Regions from separate parts of the Neorhizobium petrolearium genome, predicted to be linked through region 2. Evidence: predicted binding sites of a transcription regulator. Region 2 holds the regulator's gene; each other region holds the start of a gene.
What was found. Region 2 encodes LexA, which represses DNA repair genes until DNA is damaged. Its sites were predicted from a motif close to TGTTCNNNNTGTGTTCNG; they were not measured.

Region 1 (7,003 bases), 1.2 Mb from region 2:
CGGCGGGAATGACGGCCGGAATATAGGGAGCGCCGATCTTCTCGACTTCCGCCTTCGGGATGGCCACGACATTGATTTTCAGTGATGTGGCGAGGTCGCGGATCGAGGCCACGCCGAGGCCGGCGGATTGAAGCGTCGCATCCAACTGGCGGTTCTTGATGAGTTCCACGGATTCGGCGAACGGCAGATATTCGGTCTTGCCGAGGTCCTTGTAGGACATGCCGGCGGCCTCGAAAATGGCGCGTGCATTGAGCTCGGTGCCGGATTTCGGAGCGCCCACGGAGAGGCTCTTGCCTTTGAGGTCGGCAAGCGTCTTCACGCCGGAATCGGCGCTCGCTACCACCTGGATATAGTTGGGATAGATGGCGGCGATGCCGCGCAGCTTGTCCAGCTTGCCGGGGAAACCGGCCTCGGTATTACCCTCCCATGCCGCCTGGACGGAATCGCCGAGCGAGAAGGCGATTTCGCCACGGCCTGCCTGCAAGAGGTTGAGGTTCTCGACAGATGCCTTGGTGGCCTGCACCTGCGTGCGGGCGTCCTTGATACCCTGGCCATAGATCTCCGAAAGCGCCACGCCGAGCGGATAGTAAACACCGGACGTTCCGCCGGTCAGCACGTTGATGAATTCTGCAGCTTTCGCGCCGGCCGCCGAAAAGGCCGTCGAAACGGCCAGTGTCGCGGCGAACATGAGATTGATTTTGCTGGATTTCACGCCAAACATCACGATTTGTTCCTCCCAAGGCAACCATTCGAATGGCAGCTATCATGGGGAGGCGGTCACGGTGCGTCAATCGCTTTGTGACCTGACCATGGCGGGGGTCGTACGACTTTCGTGGTAAATCGAGACTACTCGCCGTCGAGCGGCTCGACGCCCTGCGGCTTGCCGGCGCGGTCGAGGCGGATTTTCTCGATGCGGTTCTCGGCGGCGGTCAAAAGGGCCTCGCAATGCTTCTTCAGCGCTTCGCCGCGCTCGTAGATGGCGATGGATTCGTCGAGCGCCACGTCGCCGCGTTCCAGCCGTGCGACGATGCTTTCCAGTTCGGCGACGGCCTTTTCGAAGGAATAGCCGCTCACATCGATGGGTTCGTTGTTCTCGGTCATTCCTATCCTCTCATCAGTCTCATAATGTGCATGCCGGCCGATTCGGCCAGACCTTCAAGATCATATCCGCCCTCGAGCAGGCTGACGACCCGGTTGTTGGCATATTTGCCCGCAATCTCCATGACGCGTCCGGTTGCCCAGTCGAAATCATCGCCGACAAGGTTGATCTGCGCCAGCGGGTCACGGTGATGGGCATCGAAGCCGGCCGAGATGATGATGAAGTCCGGCCGGAAGTTCTCGAGCGCCGGAAGCACGCGGCTCTTGAAGGCGTCACGAAAATGCTCGCTGCCGTTGTTGGGTGAGAGCGGCGCATTGACCACATTATTCTTCTCGCCGGTTTCGTCCACGGCGCCGGTGCCGGGGTAAAGCGGCATCTGATGCGTGGAGCAGAACAGCACGGAGGGATCGTTCCAGAAGATGTCCTGCGTACCGTTGCCGTGATGCACGTCCCAGTCGACGATTGCGACCCGCTCGACCCCGTGCGTCCGCTGTGCATGGCGGGCGGCGATGGCGGCATTGTTGAACAGGCAGAAGCCCATCGCCTTGTCTTTTTCGGCGTGATGGCCGGGCGGACGCGCCGCGACGAAGGCATTGTCCACCTTGTCCGACATGACGTCGTCGACGGCGGCCATCGCCCCGCCGATGGCGGTCAGCGCGGCCTGCAGGCTTTTCGGACTGACATAGGTGTCCGCCTCGATCTGGCGAATGATGTCTTCTTCGGGGATTTCCCGCATGACGGCGCGAAGGTGTTCTTCCGGATGGGCGAGCAGAACCGCGTCCTCGTTGGCCTGCGGGGCCTCCCTGTGGTCAAGCCTGTCGAAATTCGGATGCTGAAGCGCGATCGCCAGGGATCGCAGCCGGTCGGCACGCTCGGGATGGCCTTCCGGAGTGCGATGTTCGAGGAAGATCTGGTGTTCGTAAAGGCGCGTGGTCATGGGGCGGCCTCTTGAGGTGCAATCCGGGGCGGACGATCTGGACATGGCGCAGATGCCGCTTTTTTTCAAGCCGCCTGCCTTCGTTCCGGTGCTTGTTTAGATTGAAGGAATGGTCTTACATGGCTAAGTTCTCAACTTAGAGGGTGTAGTGGTCAAGGATACGGTCAAATCGCAGGAATTCCGCGTGCCCTTCCGCGATGTGGACATGCATGGGGAAATGTTCCGGTCGGCCTATGTCGTGCGGGCAGAGGAGGCCGTCACGGAGTTCTGGCGCCGCCGCAAACTCCGCAAGGACGATCCGATCTTCACGGTGAGCAAGATCACCTGCACCTTCCACTCGCCGCTGAAGCTTGGCGATCTTGTGCATACCCATGTCGGCGTCAGCAAGATCGGCGGAAAGTCCGCAGGTTTTCTGGTGCATATGGTGCGGGAAGATCAGGCCGTGGCGGAAGCGGAGGTCGTGTTGACGGCTCATGATCCGCAAAGCAGAGAGCCGGTCGCTCTTCCCGAAGAGTTGCGGGATTGGTTCTATCAGTTCCTGGACTGATCAGACCCGTTGCGGCAGCAGCGGATAGCCGACCATGACTGCCCGGCCGGCAAAAGCCGCGATCAGCGCTTTAAGGACGTCGCCCGGAATGAAGGCGAGATCGCCCATGAAGGCGGTCGAAAGCCCGGTGCCCATGCCGTAGGCGAGATAGAGAATGCCCAACGCATGATCGACCACCACGCCGCCAAGCAGAGCGGCGAGGAAAAAGCCGGCGATCTGCACGATGCCGCTCTGCGAGCGGTCAACAAAGCGCTCGGAAAGATAACCGGTGACGATGGCTGCGAAGAACCAGCCGACGAGATAACCGGCGGTGGGTGAGGCGAAAGTGGCAAGGCCGCCACGCCCGCCGGAAAGCACCGGCAGGCCGATTGCGACGAGAAGCAGGACGAGAAGGACCGCGAAACCGCCCCTTTTGGCGCCCAGCACGACACCCGCCAGCATGACACCCAGCGACTGCGCGGTGATCGGCACCGCAATGAAGCCGAGCATGATCGGCGGAACTAGTCCAAGGGCGACGATGATGGCGGCGAACAGCGCAGCCAGAACAAGATCGCGAGTGCTCATGGTTTTCACCTCAACTTCGTGACGATGTCATTTTCGTGCCCGGATGCCGCGGGCGTCGATGGCGGCGGCGATCTCGTCGGCGTTTCTGAGCGTCAGGATGATCAAGGGCACCACGAGCGTCAATGGCCCCGGCCTCAACCCACGGGCGTAGTGTGCATCACGGATGGCCTGGTAGCGGTTCAGGATTTCCGGCACGAAACGGATCACAAGGCCGATCGAAAGGCCGATATCGGCCGCCCGAACAAGACCGATCCGTTCCAGTGGGCGGGCGGCCAGCGTGATCTCATCGATGAAATCTCCGATGTTCGTCGTCGCTGTGACGGCTGCGGCAAAAAGCGCCAGCCCAGTCAGCCGCAGGAGGACAACAAGCGCTTGCCCGGAGCTGTTGAGAAAGAGGGTAAAAACCGCAACGACCACGATCGTCAGCATGATCACCCGCAAACGAAGCCAGGATTGCCGCCATCCGAGCCTGAGCGAGGCGTAGGCACCTGCGCCGAGGATAGCGGCAACAGCAAGAAAAGCGGGCGCATCGATCAGGAACAGCAGGAAACTGATCGCCGCAAGCCCGAGGAGCTTTGCCCGCGGCGAAAGCCGGTGCAGGAACGTGTCGCCTTCGACATAGAGCGTCTTCATGCGGCGATTTCCCGGTATCGGGCAACAATTCCCCCAGGAAGTCCATCAGCAGCGAGCCGGCCCTCATGGAACAGCAGAACCCGGTCGAAATCGGCGATCAGCGAAAGATCATGGCTGATGACGATGATATTCTCGTCGAGGCCGCGGATCGTGCGTTCCACGAGATCGCGGTTCTTCAAATCGAGCTGATTGGTCGGTTCGTCCATGATGAGGATACCGGGCTCGGTGACGAGCACGGAGGCAAGGGCTGCGAGCTGCAATTCGCCGCCGGAAAGCTCGTGCGCCCGGCGTCCGGCGAGATGGCCGATGCCGAAACGGGCGAGAATGCCGTTGACGGCAGCCTCTATCGCCTGCTTCGGCAGTTTCCGCGGTTTGAGCCCGAGCGCGATATCCTCCTTCAGGATCGGCAGGATGATCTGGTTCTGCGGGTTCTGAAAGATGAAGCCGACGTCGGCCCGCACCTTCTCGCCGTCCTTCACTGTATCGAACCCGTTGACGACCACGCGTCCTGCGGATGGTGCTACCAGACCGTTGATCATGCGCGCGAACGTCGTCTTGCCGGAACCGTTGAGTCCGATCACGCCGATGCGCCGCTCGGTTAGCGAAAGCGTCAGCGGATGGAGCACGATACGTTCCTCGAAGCGCGCTTCTGCCTGTTCGAACCGGATATCCAAGCCTCATCCTCGCTTTTTCAGCGGTCTATAAACCGGATGATGGGCAAGGGGAATTCGGAACCAAACATGAACATTGAATATCAGGCGGCGGCATCCTAGTCTACCTTTATGGCGATTCTCATTCCGAATGATCAGGCTAGACACATCTTCCTCGAACGGCAGCGGCTTTCCGAGCCGCCCGGCCGCGCGCTCACCAAGCCAGGTCTCCTGCAGCTCATCGACGATCTGGGCTTCGTCCAGGTGGACAGTATCGCGACCGTCGAGCGCGCCCATCACATGATCCTGTTCTCGCGCAACCAGACCTACAAGCGGGAGCATCTGACCGCCCTTCTGGAAAAGGATCGTGACCTTTTCGAGCACTGGACACACGACGCGTCGATCATTCCGGCGCGTCTTTTCCGTTACTGGAAACATCGCTTCCGCCGTCGCGAACCGATCATCGCCGAGCGCTGGAAAAAATGGCATGGCGAAGGTTTCGACGCAGCCTTCGAAGAAACGTTTCAGCATATCGTCGCAAACGGTTCGATCATGTCGCGCGACATGAAGGTGGAGGACCACAAGTCCGGCGGCTGGTGGAACTGGCATCCGAACAAGACGGCGCTCGAATATTACTGGCATACCGGCAAGCTCGCGATCGCCGGCCGCGCCAACTTCCAGAAGATCTATGATCTGATGGAACGGGTTATCCCGCCGCACCACCATGAGCCGAACGTAAGCCATGAGGAATTCATCGACTGGGCCTGCCGCAGCGCGCTGAAGAGGCTGGGATTTGCCACATCCGGCGAGATCGCCGCCTTCTGGGATCTGGTGACGCCGGACGAGGCCAAGGACTGGGTGAAAAGCCATCGTGACGAACTGACGGAGGTGCTGATCGCCTCAGCCAACGGCGGAAAACCGCGACCCTCCTTCGCTTTCACCGGATTCCCCGACAACCTCGGCGATATTCCGGAGCCGCCGGCGCGCGTGCGGGTACTCAGCCCCTTCGATCCGCTCTTGCGCGATCGTGACCGCGCCCAGCGGCTCTTCAACTTCTTCTACCGCATTGAGGTTTTCGTGCCGGAGCCGAAGCGGCAGTACGGCTATTACGTCTTCCCGCTGCTTGAAGGCAACCGGATGATCGGGCGCATAGATATGAAGGCCGATCGCAAGACGGGTGCGCTGGACGTCAGGCGGTTGTGGCTGGAAAAGGGTGTGCGTCCGTCCTCCGGACGACTGGAAAAGCTGGAAGCTGAATTGCTGCGCATCGCGCGTTTCGCCGGCGTCGACAAGGTGACCTATCAGGACGGCTGGCGGGGGGAATAGAGGCCAGTCGATGCGGTTTATTTGGCCCCTCACCCTAACCCTCTCCCCGCAAGCGGGAGAGGGGACGTGCCTACGTCACGCTGAGGCGAAAGCGGCACGGCATATCCCTTCTCCCCGCCAGAACGGGGAGAAGGTGCCGGCAGGCGGATGAGGGGCAACGCCGGAGCGGCTACTGTTTCTGCCTTAAAAACACCGTCGCAAGCGGCGGCAGGACGAGCGATACGGAAAAGGCCTTGCCATGCGCCGGCTGGCGCTCCGTCCAGGCTTCCACCTGGCCGAAATTGGAGCCGCCGTAGATTGCAGCGTCAGTGTTCAGAACCACGTCCCAGCGCCCCTCCACAGGAACCCCGATCCGGTAGCCATGCCGCGGCAACGGCGTGAAGTTGGATGCGATCAGGATGTATGCGGAACGGTCCTCCGCGCTTCGCAACATGGCGTAGACGGAATTTTCCGCGTCGTCGGCCACGGCCCATTCGAAGCCTTCATGATGCAGGTCACCGAACTGCAGGGCAGGCTCCTGCGTGTAAAGCCTGTTCAGGTCGCCGACCAGCCGTTGGAGGCCCGCATGATCCGGCCGGTCGAGCAGGTCCCAGTGGACGGAGGCGTCATGGCTCCATTCCGTCTCCTGAGCGATCTCGCCGCCCATGAAGAGCAGTTTCTTGCCGGGATGACCCCACATGAAGCCGTAATAGGCGCGCAGGTTGGCGAGTTTCTGCCAATGGTCGCCCGGCATCTTGCCGAGCAGCGAGCCCTTGCCGTGCACCACCTCGTCGTGGGAAAGCGGCAGCATGAAGCGCTCGGAATAGGCGTAGATCATGCCGAAGGTCATCGCGTGGTGATGGTATTTGCGATAGACGGGATCGTCCTGCATGTAATGCAGCGTGTCATGCATCCAGCCCATGTTCCACTTGAAATCGAAGCCGAGGCCGCCTTCTTCCGGCTTCTTCGTCACATCCGGCCAGGCGGTCGATTCCTCGGCCACCATAAAGGCATGCGGGCAGCGATCATGGATGATGCTGTTCAGATGCTTTAGGAACTCGACCGTCTCGAGGTTCTCGCGCCCGCCATACCGGTTCGGGATCCATTCGCCCTCATTGCGGCTGTAGTCGCGGTAGAGCATGGAGGCGACCGCATCGACGCGCAGCCCGTCGATATGGAAATGCTCCAGCCATTCGAGCGCGCTGGCGATCAGAAACCCCTTCACCTCGTTGCGGCCGAGATTGTAGATCAGTGTATTCCAGTCCCTG
Region 2 (7,003 bases):
GTACCGCGCCAGGAAAAACTGGTGCGCGAACTGGCGGCAGCCCTTCCGGTCAAGCCCGAGATCACCGTCGACGCGGAGAGCAAATGGGCAGCCTTCGCGGAAGCCGATGCGGCGATTGCCGCCTCCGGCACCGTCATCCTCGAACTCGCCCTCTCGAACGTGCCCGTGGTCTCGGCCTACAAGGCGGACTGGCTGATCACGCTGATGTCGAAGCGGATCAAGATCTGGTCGGGCGCGCTACCGAACCTGATTGCCGATTATCCCGTGGTGCCGGAATATATCAACGAAGTGGTGCGGCCAGGCAGCCTTTGCCGCTGGGCGGAGCGGCTGTCCAGCAATACCACGCAGCGGTATGCCATGATGGAAGGTTTCGATCTGACCTGGCAGCGCCTGCAGGTGCCTGTACCCCCAGGCGAAGCAGCGGCCGGCGTCGTTCTCGAAATTCTGGACAAGAAAAAACCCGGCCATCTTTGACCGGGTTTTTCATTTCGAATTTGGCTTCGATCAGCGCTTGGAGATCGGCAGGTAGTCCCGCATCGGCTCGCCGGTGTAGAGCTGGCGGGGGCGACCGATGCGCTGCTGCGGATCTTCGATCATCTCGGCCCACTGGGCGATCCAGCCGACGGTACGGGCAAGCGCGAAGAGGACGGTGAACATCGTGGTGGGGAAGCCCATCGCCTTCAGCGTGATGCCCGAATAGAAGTCGATGTTCGGGTAGAGCTTCTTCTCGATGAAATATTCGTCGGTAAGCGCGATGCGCTCCAGCTCCATGGCGACCTGCAGCAGCGGATCGTCCTTGTGGCCGAGCTCGCCGAGAACTTCGTGCGTCGTCTTCTGCATGATCTTGGCGCGCGGATCGTAGTTCTTGTAGACGCGGTGGCCGAAACCCATCAGACGGAACGGATCGTTCTTGTCCTTGGCGCGGGCGATATATTCCGGGATGCGGTCGACCGTGCCGATTTCCGTCAGCATGTTGAGTGCCGCTTCGTTGGCGCCGCCATGGGCCGGGCCCCAAAGGCAGGCGATGCCGGCCGCGATGCAGGCGAACGGGTTGGCGCCGGAGGAACCTGCGAGGCGGACCGTCGAGGTCGATGCGTTCTGTTCATGGTCCGCATGCAGGATGAAGATGCGGTCCATGGCGCGCGACAGCACCGGATTGACGACATATTCTTCGCACGGAACGGCAAAGCACATGCGCAGGAAGTTCGACGCATAGTCCAGGTTGTTCTGCGGATAAACGAAGGGCTGGCCGATGTGGTATTTGTAGGCCATCGCGGCAAGGGTCGGCATCTTGGCGATCATGCGCAGCGAAGCGACCATGCGCTGATGCGGATCGGTGATGTCGGTCGAGTCGTGGTAGAAGGCGGAAAGTGCGCCGACGCAGCCACACATGACGGCCATCGGATGAGCGTCGCGGCGGAAGCCGGTGAAGAAGCGGCTCATCTGCTCGTGCACCATCGTGTGATGCGTGACGCGATAGTCGAAGTCCTTCTTCTGGGCGGCGGTGGGCAGTTCGCCGTAGAGAAGCAGGTAGCAGGTTTCCAGGAAATCGCCGTGCTCGGCGAGCTGCTCGATCGGATAGCCGCGATGCAGCAGGATGCCTTCGTCGCCATCGATATAGGTGATCTTGGATTCGCAAGATGCTGTCGAAGTGAAGCCCGGATCGTAGGTGAAGGTACCGGTCTGCTTGTAGAGGGAACCGATGTCGATTACGTCCGGACCGATGGAGCCCGACTTGATCGGCAGATCGACTTGTCTGTCGCCGACTACCACGTTTGCGCTTTTATCCGTCATGCTGATCCTCCAACCTTTTGGCGGCGTGGCGCCCAAAAAGCGTCACAAGAATTAAGCGTCCGATGCTTTGCTATATGATCCGAAAGCTGATGCCAAGCAGTCGTTGGTAGCATTTTGTGCAGCGCGAAAGAATATTAGGCAACCGCTTTTGCTTGGGCTTCCAACTTGTTGTTGCAACCCGGTTCAGGTCTCTGGGATTGCTGAAGTTTCCCGGGCAGTTGACGGGAGGGCGGGAAACGCGCAGGTTGCATCGTCGCATGATTTGGCGACGGGGCGGGCTTAGCGTTTCATGTCGGAAGACACTGCGTTTCCGAAGCTGATCAAGACGGGGCGGCCGGCAACCAGGCCGATGGATTTCGCGTTCGGCGAAGACGCATCCCGATCGGTGGACCAGGGGCATCTTTCTGAGCTTTCTCCAGCGTTCGAACGAAGGTCGGTGGCGCATCCGGGGAGGGCGCTTCCGCATCGTATATCCGTGGGTTTGAAGCGCCTGTGGCGCAATGCGCCGTCCATGATCTTGGAAGAGGAGGCGCATGGGCATGGCTTCCTCTTCGTTCCCGTTGTCGTCGGTGCAGGGGCCGCATGCTGGTTCTCCTTGCCGCAAGATCCGGCTTTTCTGCCGTTTTTTGTGGCTTTTCTCGCATGCACCGTAATTGCCGCCATAACGCGTCACCAATTCGGCATGCCACGTATCATCCCGGTCGCCGCCGCACTCTTTCTCGGCGGCATGATGCTCGCGGAGCTGGAAACATGGAGGCAAAGTACAGTCGTTCTCGATTCGCCGGTGACGACCGAACTGACCGGCGTGGTCGAGCGGCGGGAAATCGATGCGAATGGACGCTGGCGCTATTTAGTCCGCGTCGGACGGACGGCCAATCCCGAGATCCGACGCCCGCCGGAGCGGGTGTCGCTGCTTGCCAGGGCGCGGCACGAATCTGCGGGAACCGGCGAGACGATCAGCAGCCGGGTACGCATATCGCCGCCTTCGGGGCCTGCGCTGCCGGGGCTTAACGATTTCGCCTTCTCTTCTTATTTCGATGGTATCGGCGCCGTCGGCTTTTTCTATGGAGTGCCGAATAAGGAGGCAGGCCCGGCGTTGCCGCGAGCCTGGATTGCAGAATTCGAAAGCGGGCTTTTTGATCTGCGCAGCGCCATTGCAAGCCATATTCGCGAAACGGTGCCGGGCGATGCGGGCGCCTTCGCAGCCGCGATCGTGACCGACGAACGCCGGGCTATTTCCAAGGAGACCACCGAGGCGCTCCGGCTTTCCGGACTTGCCCATATCGTCGCGATCTCCGGGCTGAACATGGCGCTTGCCGCCGGCATCTTCTTCGTCGGCGTCCGCACTGTCCTTTCGTTTTTTCCCGGGTTTGCCCAGGCCTATCCGGTGAAGAAGATCGCTGCCGCCGGCGCGCTCGTGATGGCGACCGCCTATTACCTGATTTCCGGCTTCGGTGTTTCGGCCGAGCGGGCGTATATCATGATGGCGGTCATGCTTGTCGCAGTCTTCTTCGACCGACCGTCGATCAGCTTGCGCAACGTGGCGCTTTCGGCCCTGATCATTATCGCCGTTTCGCCCTCGGAAATCCTGGGGCCCAGCTTCCAGATGTCCTTTGCGGCTACCGCAGCGCTGGTCGCCGGTTATGCGCTCTGGAAAAATCGATCGAAAAAGCACGATCCGGAACCGCTGCAAATTCGTCACCCTGTGGTGACGCCGGTACTGGCTTCCTGGAAATTCATTGCGGGCATTCTTGCCACGACCCTGATCGGCAGCACGTCGACGGCGATCTTTTCGGTCGAGCATTTCCATCGGATTGCGACCTACGGCGGTCTGGCGGCAAACCTCGCCGCCATGCCGATCATTTCTTTCGTGGTCATGCCGGCCGGACTTGTCGGCATGCTGCTCGTACCGTTCGGGCTCGATGCGCCTTTCCTGAAGCTCATGGGTCTCGGCCTGGAAGCGGTGATCTCCATAGCAAGACATGTCGCGGCCTGGGGCGGCGACGCCGGTATCGGCCGTCAGCATCCCTGGTTCCTGCCTGTCTCCACGGCCGGTTTTCTTCTGCTGACACTTTTGAGAAGCAGGCTTCGGCTGGTCGGCATTCCGCTCGTTGCCGCCGCATTGCTGTTCTCCTGGCACGAACGATCGAAGCCCCTGCCGGATATTCTCGTTTCCGAGGACGGAACGATGATTGCCCTGATAGGCAGGGAAGGCATTGCCACCAACCGCACCCGTCCGCCCGATTTCATCTACGGCCAGTGGAAACGGGCACTTCTCCTGGGCGATCCTATAAAACCGGACGTGTCATCAGCAGGAGACAAACCGCCCGATGGGAAATCTGAGGAGCGCCGCGAGCTGACGCAGGCCGAAATCGAAGCAGTGCGGTCCCGCATCAGGCAGGTGCCTGCCGGTCATTTCGTTTGCGAGCCGCGTGTCTTTTGCGGGGTGAAAACTTCCGGAGGCACCATGATAGCCTCCGTCGAAGACAGCCGTTATGCCGGTGCGGCCTGCGATGCTGCCCATATCATCATCGCCCCGCGCGCCCGTTTCGATCATTGCCGCTCCGGCGCATTGATGATCAACGGCAATGCTTTGCGAAAGACTGGTGCGCTCGAAATTTCCCTGCACGGCGCAGCCGACATCCGGCAATGGACTATTCGCCCCGCCATGGCCGGCCATGACCGCCCCTGGAGCAGGCATCGCCACTATGACTGGCGGAACAAGACGTTCGCCTCGGCGCTCCCGGAACCGCTCCGGCAATTGATCAATGGTAGCGGCGGATGAGGCCGACCAGCTTGCCCTGAACCTTTACCCGGTCGGGCGGGAATATCCGTGTTTCGTAGGCCGGGTTCGCGGCTTCCAGCGCGATCGAGGCGCCACGGCGGCGGAAGCGCTTCAGCGTCGCTTCCTCCTCGTCCACCAGCGCCACGATGATGTCTCCCGGATTGGCGGTGTTGCTGTTGCGGATGATCACCGTGTCGCCGTCCAGGATGCCGGCCTCGATCATCGAATCACCCTTGACCTCCAGCGCGTAATGTTCGCCGGAACCAAGCATCTCGGCGGGCACTGCGATATCATGCGTGTTGTTCTGGATCGCCGAGATGGGCACGCCGGCGGCGATGCGGCCCATGACGGGAACCGTGGTGGCGTTGGAGAGATCGTCGTTGGCTGCGGGCTTGGCCGGAGCGGCAGCGACCGGCTGCGGCTTGCCGAGGCTGCCCTCGATAACACTCGGCGAGAAGCCGCGGCGTGGCTGCAGGCTCGACTGATAGGCTTCCGGCAGCTTGATGACTTCAAGGGCACGTGCCCGGTTCGGCAGGCGGCGGATGAAGCCGCGCTCCTCCAGTGCGGTGATCAGCCGGTGGATGCCGGACTTCGACGCGAGGTCGAGCGCGTCCTTCATTTCGTCGAAGGAGGGCGGCACGCCGGATTCCTTCATGCGTTCGTGAATGAACAGAAGCAATTCCTGCTGTTTGCGCGTGAGCATATTTGGCACCTTGAGAGTCGGAAACAAATCAAGAACATACACTATATGTTCCATATGTGTTCCGCAAGTCCCTAAATTTTCGTGAAGTATGATGATTTTTCTTCATGGATGTCTGCAACATATCTCTTCCGACACCACTTGCTCGAAGCCGATCCGCTGCCAATGTAGTGCTGCGATTCCGGATTCTGGGGGCTCTCGCGTGAATGCTAGACTAATCGATCATCTCGTTCTGCCGGTGGCGGACCTTGCCGTCGCGCGTTCACGACTGGCAGAACTCGGATTTACAGTTGCGCCGGAGGCCTTTCATCCTTTCGGCACGGCCAATGCCTGCGTGTTTTTCTCGGATGGGGCCTATCTGGAGCCGCTGGCGATCGCCAACCGGCGTCAGGCGGCAGCCGCGGCCAAGCGCGGCAATGTCTTCACCGCCCGGGATCTCGCCTTCCGCAAGGCGCGTAACAGGCAGGGCTTTTCGGCCCTCGCGGTTGCCACGGGCGATGCGGCAGCCGATCACGCGCGTTTCAGGCTGCGCGGGATTTCCGCGGGCGATATCCTGGAATTCTCCCGCGGCGTGAAGATGCCGGATGGTTCCGAGACTGAGGCAAGCTTCCGGCTGGCCTTTGCGGGAGACGAGCGTGCGCCGGACTTCTTCTTGTTCTCCGCACAGCGGATCAATCCCCTGCCGGCCGATCGAGGCGAACTGGAACGCCATTCCAATACGGTGACCGGCTTGAGCGAGATCGTTCTTTCGGCCGCATCGCCCGGCGATTTTGCGCCTCTGCTCGAAGAGGTGCTGCTTGCGAAAGCCGGGATCGAAGCTGCGGCCGTGGAGCTTGTCGCTTCGAACACACGCATCCGCGTCATGCAGGATCAAGATCTCGAATCGGAATTCGCCCTTGCACCGTTGCCGAATGCCGAAGGTCTGCGCGGCCGGGCGATCATCTTCAAGACTGCCGATCTTGCCGTGACAGAGATCATCCTTGCTGCTAATGACGTCGCATTCGTCCGCCGGGAAGGCCGTGTGCTGGTCCAGGCGGCGCCCGGCCAGGGTGTGTTGTTCGGTTTCGAGGAATAGTCTCATGGAAGTCTCCGCCAATCCGCGCGTCTCCGTCGGTGAAGGGCACGGCAAGGTCGTGTTCGCACAGGATGCCCGCCTGTCGCTGATCGCCGGCCCGTGCCAGATGGAAAGCCGCGACCACGCCTTCATGATGGCGGGTGCGCTGAGGGAGCTTTGCGACAAGCTCGGCATCGGGCTTGTCTACAAATCATCCTTCGACAAGGCGAACCGTACGTCGATTTCCGGCAGGCGCGGCATCGGGCTCGAAAGCGCCATGGAAATCTTCACCGATCTGAAGAAAGAATTCGGCTTCCCGGTTCTCACCGACATTCACACGGAAGAGCAGTGCGCCATCGTCGCCCAGACCGTGGACGTGCTGCAGATCCCGGCCTTCCTTTGCCGCCAGACGGACTTGCTTGTCGCTGCGGCGAAGACCGGCCGCGTCATCAATGTCAAGAAGGGCCAGTTCCTGGCGCCCTGGGACATGAAGAACGTGTTGGCCAAGTTCACCCAGAGCGGCAATCCGAATGTGCTGCTCTGCGAACGCGGCGTTTCCTTCGGTTACAATCAGCTCATCTCCGACATGCGCTCGCTGCCGATCATGGCGGCGATGGGCGCGCCGGTGATCTTCGACGCCACCCACTCGGTGATGCAGCCGGGGGGGCAG
Region 3 (7,003 bases), 390 kb from region 2:
GACCGTGCAAAGGAGGCGCGGTCCGTCGAGGCCAAAACAGGCAGGGCTTCGAGAAAGCAAAAAAAAACAAGGCGGTTAAGCCTTGTTTTAGTTCCGCGTGATCCTTCACCGTTGCCGGGGCAGCGAACAAGCGCGCCTAAGATCTGATCCTCCCAAGACTTGACCGCGAAATGGCAAGAATTTGAACTCCTTGCCTCTTTTGTGAGCTGAACCTAGCTCAAAGGTTGGGCTTTGTCATCCGATTTTTTTGTATTTTTGACACAGTCGGGTAAAATTTTTCAGTTGACAAAAATGTCGCACGCTTGCCACGAAATCCCCACTTTTGGGCGATCTGCAGTGGCAGGCGCACAATCGCGAACATCCAGGCGATTCATGCGGGGGCGGGTTCCCTTGGGAACGCGGAACGGCTATGTACCCTCGCAATATTACTCCAGAAATGGCCGATTCCTGATCAGACAAGGGATAGGCTGGCAACCCTCGGAAATTTCGATGCGCCTCACCCGTTATTTCATGCCCATCCTGAAGGAAAATCCCAAGGAAGCGGAAATCGTCTCCCACCGGCTGATGCTGCGTGCGGGCATGATCCGCCAGCAGAGCCAAGGGATCTATTCCTGGCTGCCGCTGGGAAAACGTGTGCTCGACAAGGTCTGCGCGATTATCCGGGAGGAGCAGGACCGGGCAGGGGCGCTGGAAATCATGATGCCGACGATCCAGTCGTCTGACCTGTGGATCGAAAGCGGTCGCTACAATGACTACGGCGCCGAAATGTTGCGCATCAAGGACCGGCAAGACCGCGCCATGCTCTTCGGGCCGACCAACGAGGAGATGGTGACTGATATTTTCCGTTCCTACATCAAGTCCTACAAGAGCCTGCCGCTCAACCTCTACCACATCCAATGGAAGTTCCGCGACGAGATCCGCCCGCGCTTCGGCACCATGCGCTCGCGTGAGTTCCTGATGAAGGACGCCTATTCCTTCGACCTGACGAAGGAAGACGCGATCCACTCCTATAACCGCATGTTCGCCGCGTATCTGCGCACGTTCTCGCGCATGGGATTGCGGGCGATCCCGATGCGTGCCGATACCGGCCCCATTGGCGGCAACCACAGCCACGAATTCATCATCCTGGCCGATACCGGCGAGTCGGAAGTGTTCTCCCACAAGGATTTCGTGAACTTCGAAATCCCCGGCATCGACACCGATTTCAATGACGTCGACGCGCTGAAGGCGATCTTCGACAAGTGGACCTCGGTCTATGCCGCGACGTCCGAAATGCACGATGAGGCGGCCTTTAACGCCATTCCCGAAGCCGACCGCATGTCCGCCCGCGGCATCGAGGTTGGCCATATCTTCTATTTCGGCACGAAATATTCCGAGCCCATGGGGGCAAAGGTGCAGGGTCCGGATGGCAAGGAACACCTTATTCACGGCGGTTCCTACGGCATCGGCCCGACCCGCCTTGTTCCCGCCATCATCGAAGCATCGCATGACGAGAACGGAATCATCTGGCCGGCGTCCGTCGCGCCCTTCGACGTTGTGGTCATCAACATGAAGCCCGGCGACGAGGCCTGCGACCGCATCTGCGAGACGCTTTATGGCGGGCTCACGACCGTCGGTAAGGACGTGCTCTACGACGATACGGATGAGCGCGCCGGCACCAAGTTCGCGACCGCCGACCTGATCGGCGTGCCGGTTCAGGTGATCGTCGGACCCCGTTCCGCCGCAGGTGGCGAAGTCGAGGTCAAGGACCGCAAAACTGGTCAGCGCGAGACGCTGACCGTCGAAGCAGCGATGAACAGACTTGCCGGCCGATAAGCCAGCGGGTCCGGTGAACAACGATAAGGCGGGCTTGACCGTCAGGCATTGAGGAAACGGCATGGCGAGCGTCGCGGCGAATGGTGAGGCGGAAAAGGCGGAGCGTTCGCCCTCGGCTGGCCCTTTCTCGGCCTTTGAGCGCATGGTTGCCTGGCGTTACCTGCGTTCGCGCCGCCGCGAGGCCTTCATCTCCGTCATTGCCGGCTTTTCCTTCATCGGTATCATGCTGGGTGTCGCCACTCTCATCATCGTCATGGCGGTGATGAACGGTTTCCGCACCGAGCTCATCTCGCGCATCCTCGGCATCAACGGTCACATGATCGTCCAGCCGATCGACGGGCCGTTCACCGATTATGCCGAGCTCACCAAGAAATTCGCGGCTGTTCCCGGCGTCAGGATGGCGCTTCCGTTGGTGGAAGGCCAGACGCTGGCTTCCGGCCGCGGTGGTGCAGGTTCAGGCGCGCTTGTGCGCGGCGTTCGTCCGGAAGATCTCGAAAAGCTCACCGAGGTCGCCGGCAACGTCAAGTCCGGCGATCTGGTCGGTTTCGCTTCAGGGCAGGGCGTCCTGGTCGGCTCGCGGCTTGCGGCCCAGCTCGGCTTGAATGCCGGCGACCAGATCACGTTGATTTCGCCGGAAGGGGACGTGACACCCATGGGCGTCAATCCACGGGTGAAATCCTATCCGATCTCCGGCATTTTCGAGATCGGCATGTCGGAATATGACGCGACGATCATCTACATGCCGCTTGAAGAGTCGCAGCTCTATTTCAATGCCGATGGCCTCGTGCAGTCGATTGAGCTTTTCGTCGACAATCCCGACAATGTCGACGGTATCCGGCCATTGGTGGAGGCCGCGGCCGGCCGGCAGATATTCATCTCCGACTGGCGGCAGCGCAACCAGACCTTCTTTTCCGCGCTCCAGGTGGAACGCAACGTCATGTTCATGATCCTGACGCTGATCGTGCTGGTGGCCGCACTCAACATCATTTCCGGCCTCATCATGCTGGTGAAGGACAAGGGCAGCGATATTGCGATCCTGCGCACCATGGGAGCCGGCGCCGGCGCAATCATGCGCATCTTCTTCATGACCGGGGCCGCGATCGGCATCGTCGGAACGCTCGCCGGCGTCGTGCTCGGCGTCATCGTCTGCCTCAACATCGAATCGATCCGGCAGTTCTTCTCCTGGGTTTCCGGCACAGTCCTCTTCGATCCGGAACTCTATTTCCTCAGCCAGTTGCCGGCGGAGATGAGCTTCCGCGAGACGTTGTCGGTGGTCGTCATGGCGTTGGGGCTTTCCTTCCTCGCCACCATCTTCCCGGCATGGCGGGCCTCGAAGCTCGATCCTGTCCAAGCCCTCCGATACGAATAGGTCCCGATCCTTTATGGCACGCAAAACTGTCTTGCAGCTTTCGGGCGTCCAGCGTCACTACGGCCAGGGCGACACCACGCTTTCGATCCTGAAGGGCGCGGATTTCGAGCTGGTGCGCGGCGAAATGGTGGCGCTGGTCGCGCCGTCCGGTACGGGAAAGTCGACGCTGCTGCATCTTGCCGGCCTGCTTGAGCATCCGGATGACGGCGAGGTCTTCATCGGCGGGCGCCCCTGTAACGATTTGTCTGACGACGAGCGCACCGCGATTCGCCGCTCGGAGATCGGATTCGTCTACCAGTTCCACCATCTCCTGCCGGAATTCACGGCGATCGAGAACATCATGATGCCGCAACTGATCGCCGGCCTTTCGAAGGCAGAGGCGAAGGAACGGGCAGCCCAACTTCTCGACTACATGCGCATCGGCCCTCGGGCCGAGCATCGCCCGGCCGAATTGTCGGGCGGCGAACAGCAGCGCGTGGCGATCGCCCGCGCGGTCGCCAACGCGCCGCGCGTGCTTCTCGCAGACGAGCCGACCGGCAACCTCGACCCCAAGACGGCATCCTATGTCTTTGATGCGCTGGAGGCGCTGGTACGCCAGTCAGGCCTTGCGGCACTGATCGCCACCCACAACCACGAACTTGCCGGCCGCATGGACCGCCGCGTGACGATTGAGGGCGGCAAGGTCGTGGAGATGTGAGGCCGGTTAGGCGCCGGCGATTGGCGCCATATTCCCGTTACCCTGTGCCGGTCACAGAGATCCGGCAGCGCTGCGTCGGTCGCGCGTGTGTCGCACACAACCCCGTGGGGCATCGCGCAAAGACGTAAGACCATATCGCCGCAGAGGAACCGGAGTTGTGCGGAAAAACTTGGCTGAACGGGATACGTCACGTGTCATTTGTAAATTTCGATACGGGGCACTCGATGTGTCCCGACCGCTCCTGAAAACAACCGTGATCGCCAAGGGGGACTTCCCCTCGTTTCCCCTATGAAAATATGCTGGCAGACGGCTTATCGCCCCTTGCAGATGTCTTGCCCGATCTCGTTCTCCCATTGAGCGACCGGAACCGCGCCTGGCGTGCCGGCGATCGGCTGGCCGTTCACTTTGCCTTTGCCTGTCAGCAAGTTGACGTCGCATTCGATCGGGTCCGGCACGTCCTCTGAAAAGCTGAAGCCCGCCACCAGGAAATCCGAGTTCCGATAGGCAAGCGTGAGCCTGATCTCGTAATGCCGCTGCCCGGGCGTATCGTTTTTCGCCGTTACCAGAATTGATCCGTTCTGCAAGGCGGCGATTGCAACCGATTCTCCCGCATAGATAAACGAGCCGGGCACTTTGTTCGCGGCAGCTGCCTTGAGCGTCATCCGTCCTTCGTAGGGTTCGGCGAGATAGATGTAGATGCCATTGCCGTCCGCGCCGTGTTTCGGTGGCGGACGCACGATCATGGCGAGATCGCTGTCGCCATCCCGGTCAAAATCTCCCGTCGCGACGGCGGCGATTCGGCTGGGATCGATCACCTTTTCGGCCATCGCCGGGCTGGCAAGGAGATAGGCGACAAGAATTGCAAGTTTTCTCATGTGGAAGGTTCCTGCGTCTGTTGTGCTAATCCTAGCCCACCAAAACCTCTTGGAAAAAGGCTTTTCTCCAATTTTAACCATAATCCCGAAACCGGATTTCTCCTTTTGTTCTTCTGTTGACTTTTGTACAAAAAGAGAACAAATTGAAAACATAACGAACACGGGAGACGACGATGACTGACATTCTTCGTGACATTGCCGCATTCGCTTCCATCGCCACCTTCGTGGCAAGCCTGTCCATGCTCGTCATGGCCATGTGAGGGAAGTCTCGCTTAAGGCCTCGTCATCCGAAAGACGTTGAGCGAGGAAATCTGAACTGGACTCTCGGCAAGCCGCACCGGAAAATAGCCCGATTCATGAAGTGGGTAAGGCGCGGACATGGCAGATACGGCGAACGTAAAATCGGGATCGGAATCGTTGGGCGATAGCCCGCAATTCGTTCACCTTCGCGTTCACTCCGCCTATTCGCTTCTTGAAGGGGCACTGCCGCTCAAGAAGATACTTTCCAAGGCGGTTGCGGATCATCAGCCCGCGATCGCGATCACCGACACGAACAATCTCTTCGTTGCGCTGGAATTTGCCCAGAAGGCGATCGATGAAGGGCTGCAGCCGATCATTGGCTGTCAGCTTTCGATCGATATGGAAGACCAGTCGGAAGAGCGACGCGCCGGCCATCAGCAGCTTGCCAAGCTGCCGGCGATTGTCGTGCTTGCGGCGACGGCTGCGGGCTACGAAAGGCTGGTCGACCTTATCAGCCGCGCCTATCTGAGCGGCGAGGGACACGGCGCCGTGCATATCTGCAGTTCCTGGCTGGAGGAGGGCGGCACCGAAGGGTTGATCGCGCTTACCGGAGCTTCGGGCGGGCCGGTCGACATGGCCTTGAAGGATGGGAATGCGGTGCTTGCCGAGGCGCGGCTGCTGAAGCTGAGGGAAATCTTTAGCGACCGGATTTATGTCGAACTGCAGCGCCACGGTTCATTTGACCGGCGGCATGAGCAGAAGATGGTGACTCTTGCCTATGACCATGACCTGCCGCTGGTCGCAACGAACGAGGCTTTCTTCCCGTCGAAGGCGGATTACGACGCCCATGACGCGCTGATGGCGGTCGCCCATAATGCGATCGTTTCGGATGATAACCGCTTCCGTCTGACGCCTGATCATTATCTGAAAAGCCGGGCTGAAATGGCAGCCCTGTTTGCCGACCTGCCGGAAGCGCTGGAGAACACGGTCGAGGTCGCCCGACGATGCTCCTTCATCCTGAAGACGCGAAAGCCGATCCTGCCGCGCTTTACCGGGGCGACGGCAGATCCGGAAGAGGCCGAACGGGCCGAGGCGGCGGAACTGCGCCGTCAGGCGAACGAGGGGCTGGAGAACCGCATTGCAACGCTTGGAATGACGAGCGGCTATACGGAACAGGACTACCGCGAGCGTCTGGACTTCGAGCTTGGCGTTATCGAGCGCATGAAGTTCCCGGGTTACTTCCTGATCGTGTCGGACTTCATCAAATGGGCAAAGCAGCACAATATTCCAGTCGGCCCGGGCCGCGGTTCGGGTGCCGGTTCGTTGGTGGCATACGCGCTGACGATCACCGATGTTGACCCGTTGCGCTTCTCGCTGCTTTTCGAGCGCTTCCTCAATCCGGAACGCGTCTCGATGCCCGACTTCGACATCGATTTCTGCCAGGACCGCCGTGAAGAGGTGATCCGCTACGTGCAAGCCAAATACGGCCGCGAGCAGGTGGCGCAGATCATCACCTTCGGTTCGCTGCAGGCGCGCGCCGCGCTGCGCGACGTCGGTCGTGTGCTGGAAATGCCCTACGGCCAGGTCGACAAGATCTGCAAACTCGTGCCGAACAACCCGGCCAACCCGACGCCGCTGTCGAAGGCGATCGAGGAAGAGCCGAAGCTGCAGGAAGAGGCGGACAAGGAGCCCGTCGTCCAGCGCCTTCTCGACATCGCCCAGAAGATCGAGGGCCTTTACCGCCACGCCTCGACCCATGCCGCTGGCATAGTGATCGGCGATCGGCCGCTCTCGAAGCTCGTGCCGATGTATCGAGACCCGCGTTCGGACATGCCGGTTACCCAGTTCAACATGAAATGGGTGGAGCAGGCGGGCCTGGTGAAGTTCGACTTCCTCGGTTTGAAGACACTGACGGTGCTGAAGACTGCCGTCGATTTTTGCAGGAAGCGCGATATCGAAATCGATCTCGCCAAGATACCGCTGGACGACCAGAAGACTTATGAGATG

Region 1: the regulator LexA is predicted to act here: its motif matches at 4,510-4,527, upstream of QEO92_RS02690 (energy-coupling factor ABC transporter ATP-binding protein).
Region 3: the regulator LexA is predicted to act here: its motif matches at 4,891-4,908, upstream of QEO92_RS06640 (FG-GAP repeat protein).

What each region holds. Positions count from the first base shown of each region.
Region 1 is NZ_CP123000.1:521,506-528,508, forward strand. It holds gene QEO92_RS02660 (TAXI family TRAP transporter solute-binding subunit) at 1-688, opposite strand, end outside; gene QEO92_RS02665 (exodeoxyribonuclease VII small subunit) at 847-1,101, opposite strand; gene QEO92_RS02670 (histone deacetylase family protein) at 1,104-2,036, opposite strand; gene QEO92_RS02675 (acyl-CoA thioesterase) at 2,185-2,583, shown strand; gene QEO92_RS02680 (biotin transporter BioY) at 2,584-3,147, opposite strand; gene QEO92_RS02685 (energy-coupling factor transporter transmembrane component T family protein) at 3,175-3,780, opposite strand; gene QEO92_RS02690 (energy-coupling factor ABC transporter ATP-binding protein) at 3,777-4,454, opposite strand; gene QEO92_RS02695 (winged helix-turn-helix domain-containing protein) at 4,563-5,756, shown strand; gene glgB (1,4-alpha-glucan branching protein GlgB) at 5,926-7,003, opposite strand, start outside.
Region 2 is NZ_CP123000.1:1,685,947-1,692,949, forward strand. It holds gene lpxB (lipid-A-disaccharide synthase) at 1-474, shown strand, start outside; gene gltA (citrate synthase) at 505-1,794, opposite strand; gene QEO92_RS08725 (ComEC/Rec2 family competence protein) at 2,306-4,579, shown strand; gene lexA (transcriptional repressor LexA) at 4,560-5,282, opposite strand; gene QEO92_RS08735 (VOC family protein) at 5,482-6,354, shown strand; gene kdsA (3-deoxy-8-phosphooctulonate synthase) at 6,359-7,003, shown strand, end outside.
Region 3 is NZ_CP123000.1:1,296,117-1,303,119, forward strand. It holds gene proS (proline--tRNA ligase) at 490-1,815, shown strand; gene QEO92_RS06630 (lipoprotein-releasing ABC transporter permease subunit) at 1,877-3,184, shown strand; gene QEO92_RS06635 (ABC transporter ATP-binding protein) at 3,198-3,881, shown strand; gene QEO92_RS06640 (FG-GAP repeat protein) at 4,193-4,756, opposite strand; gene dnaE (DNA polymerase III subunit alpha) at 5,135-7,003, shown strand, end outside.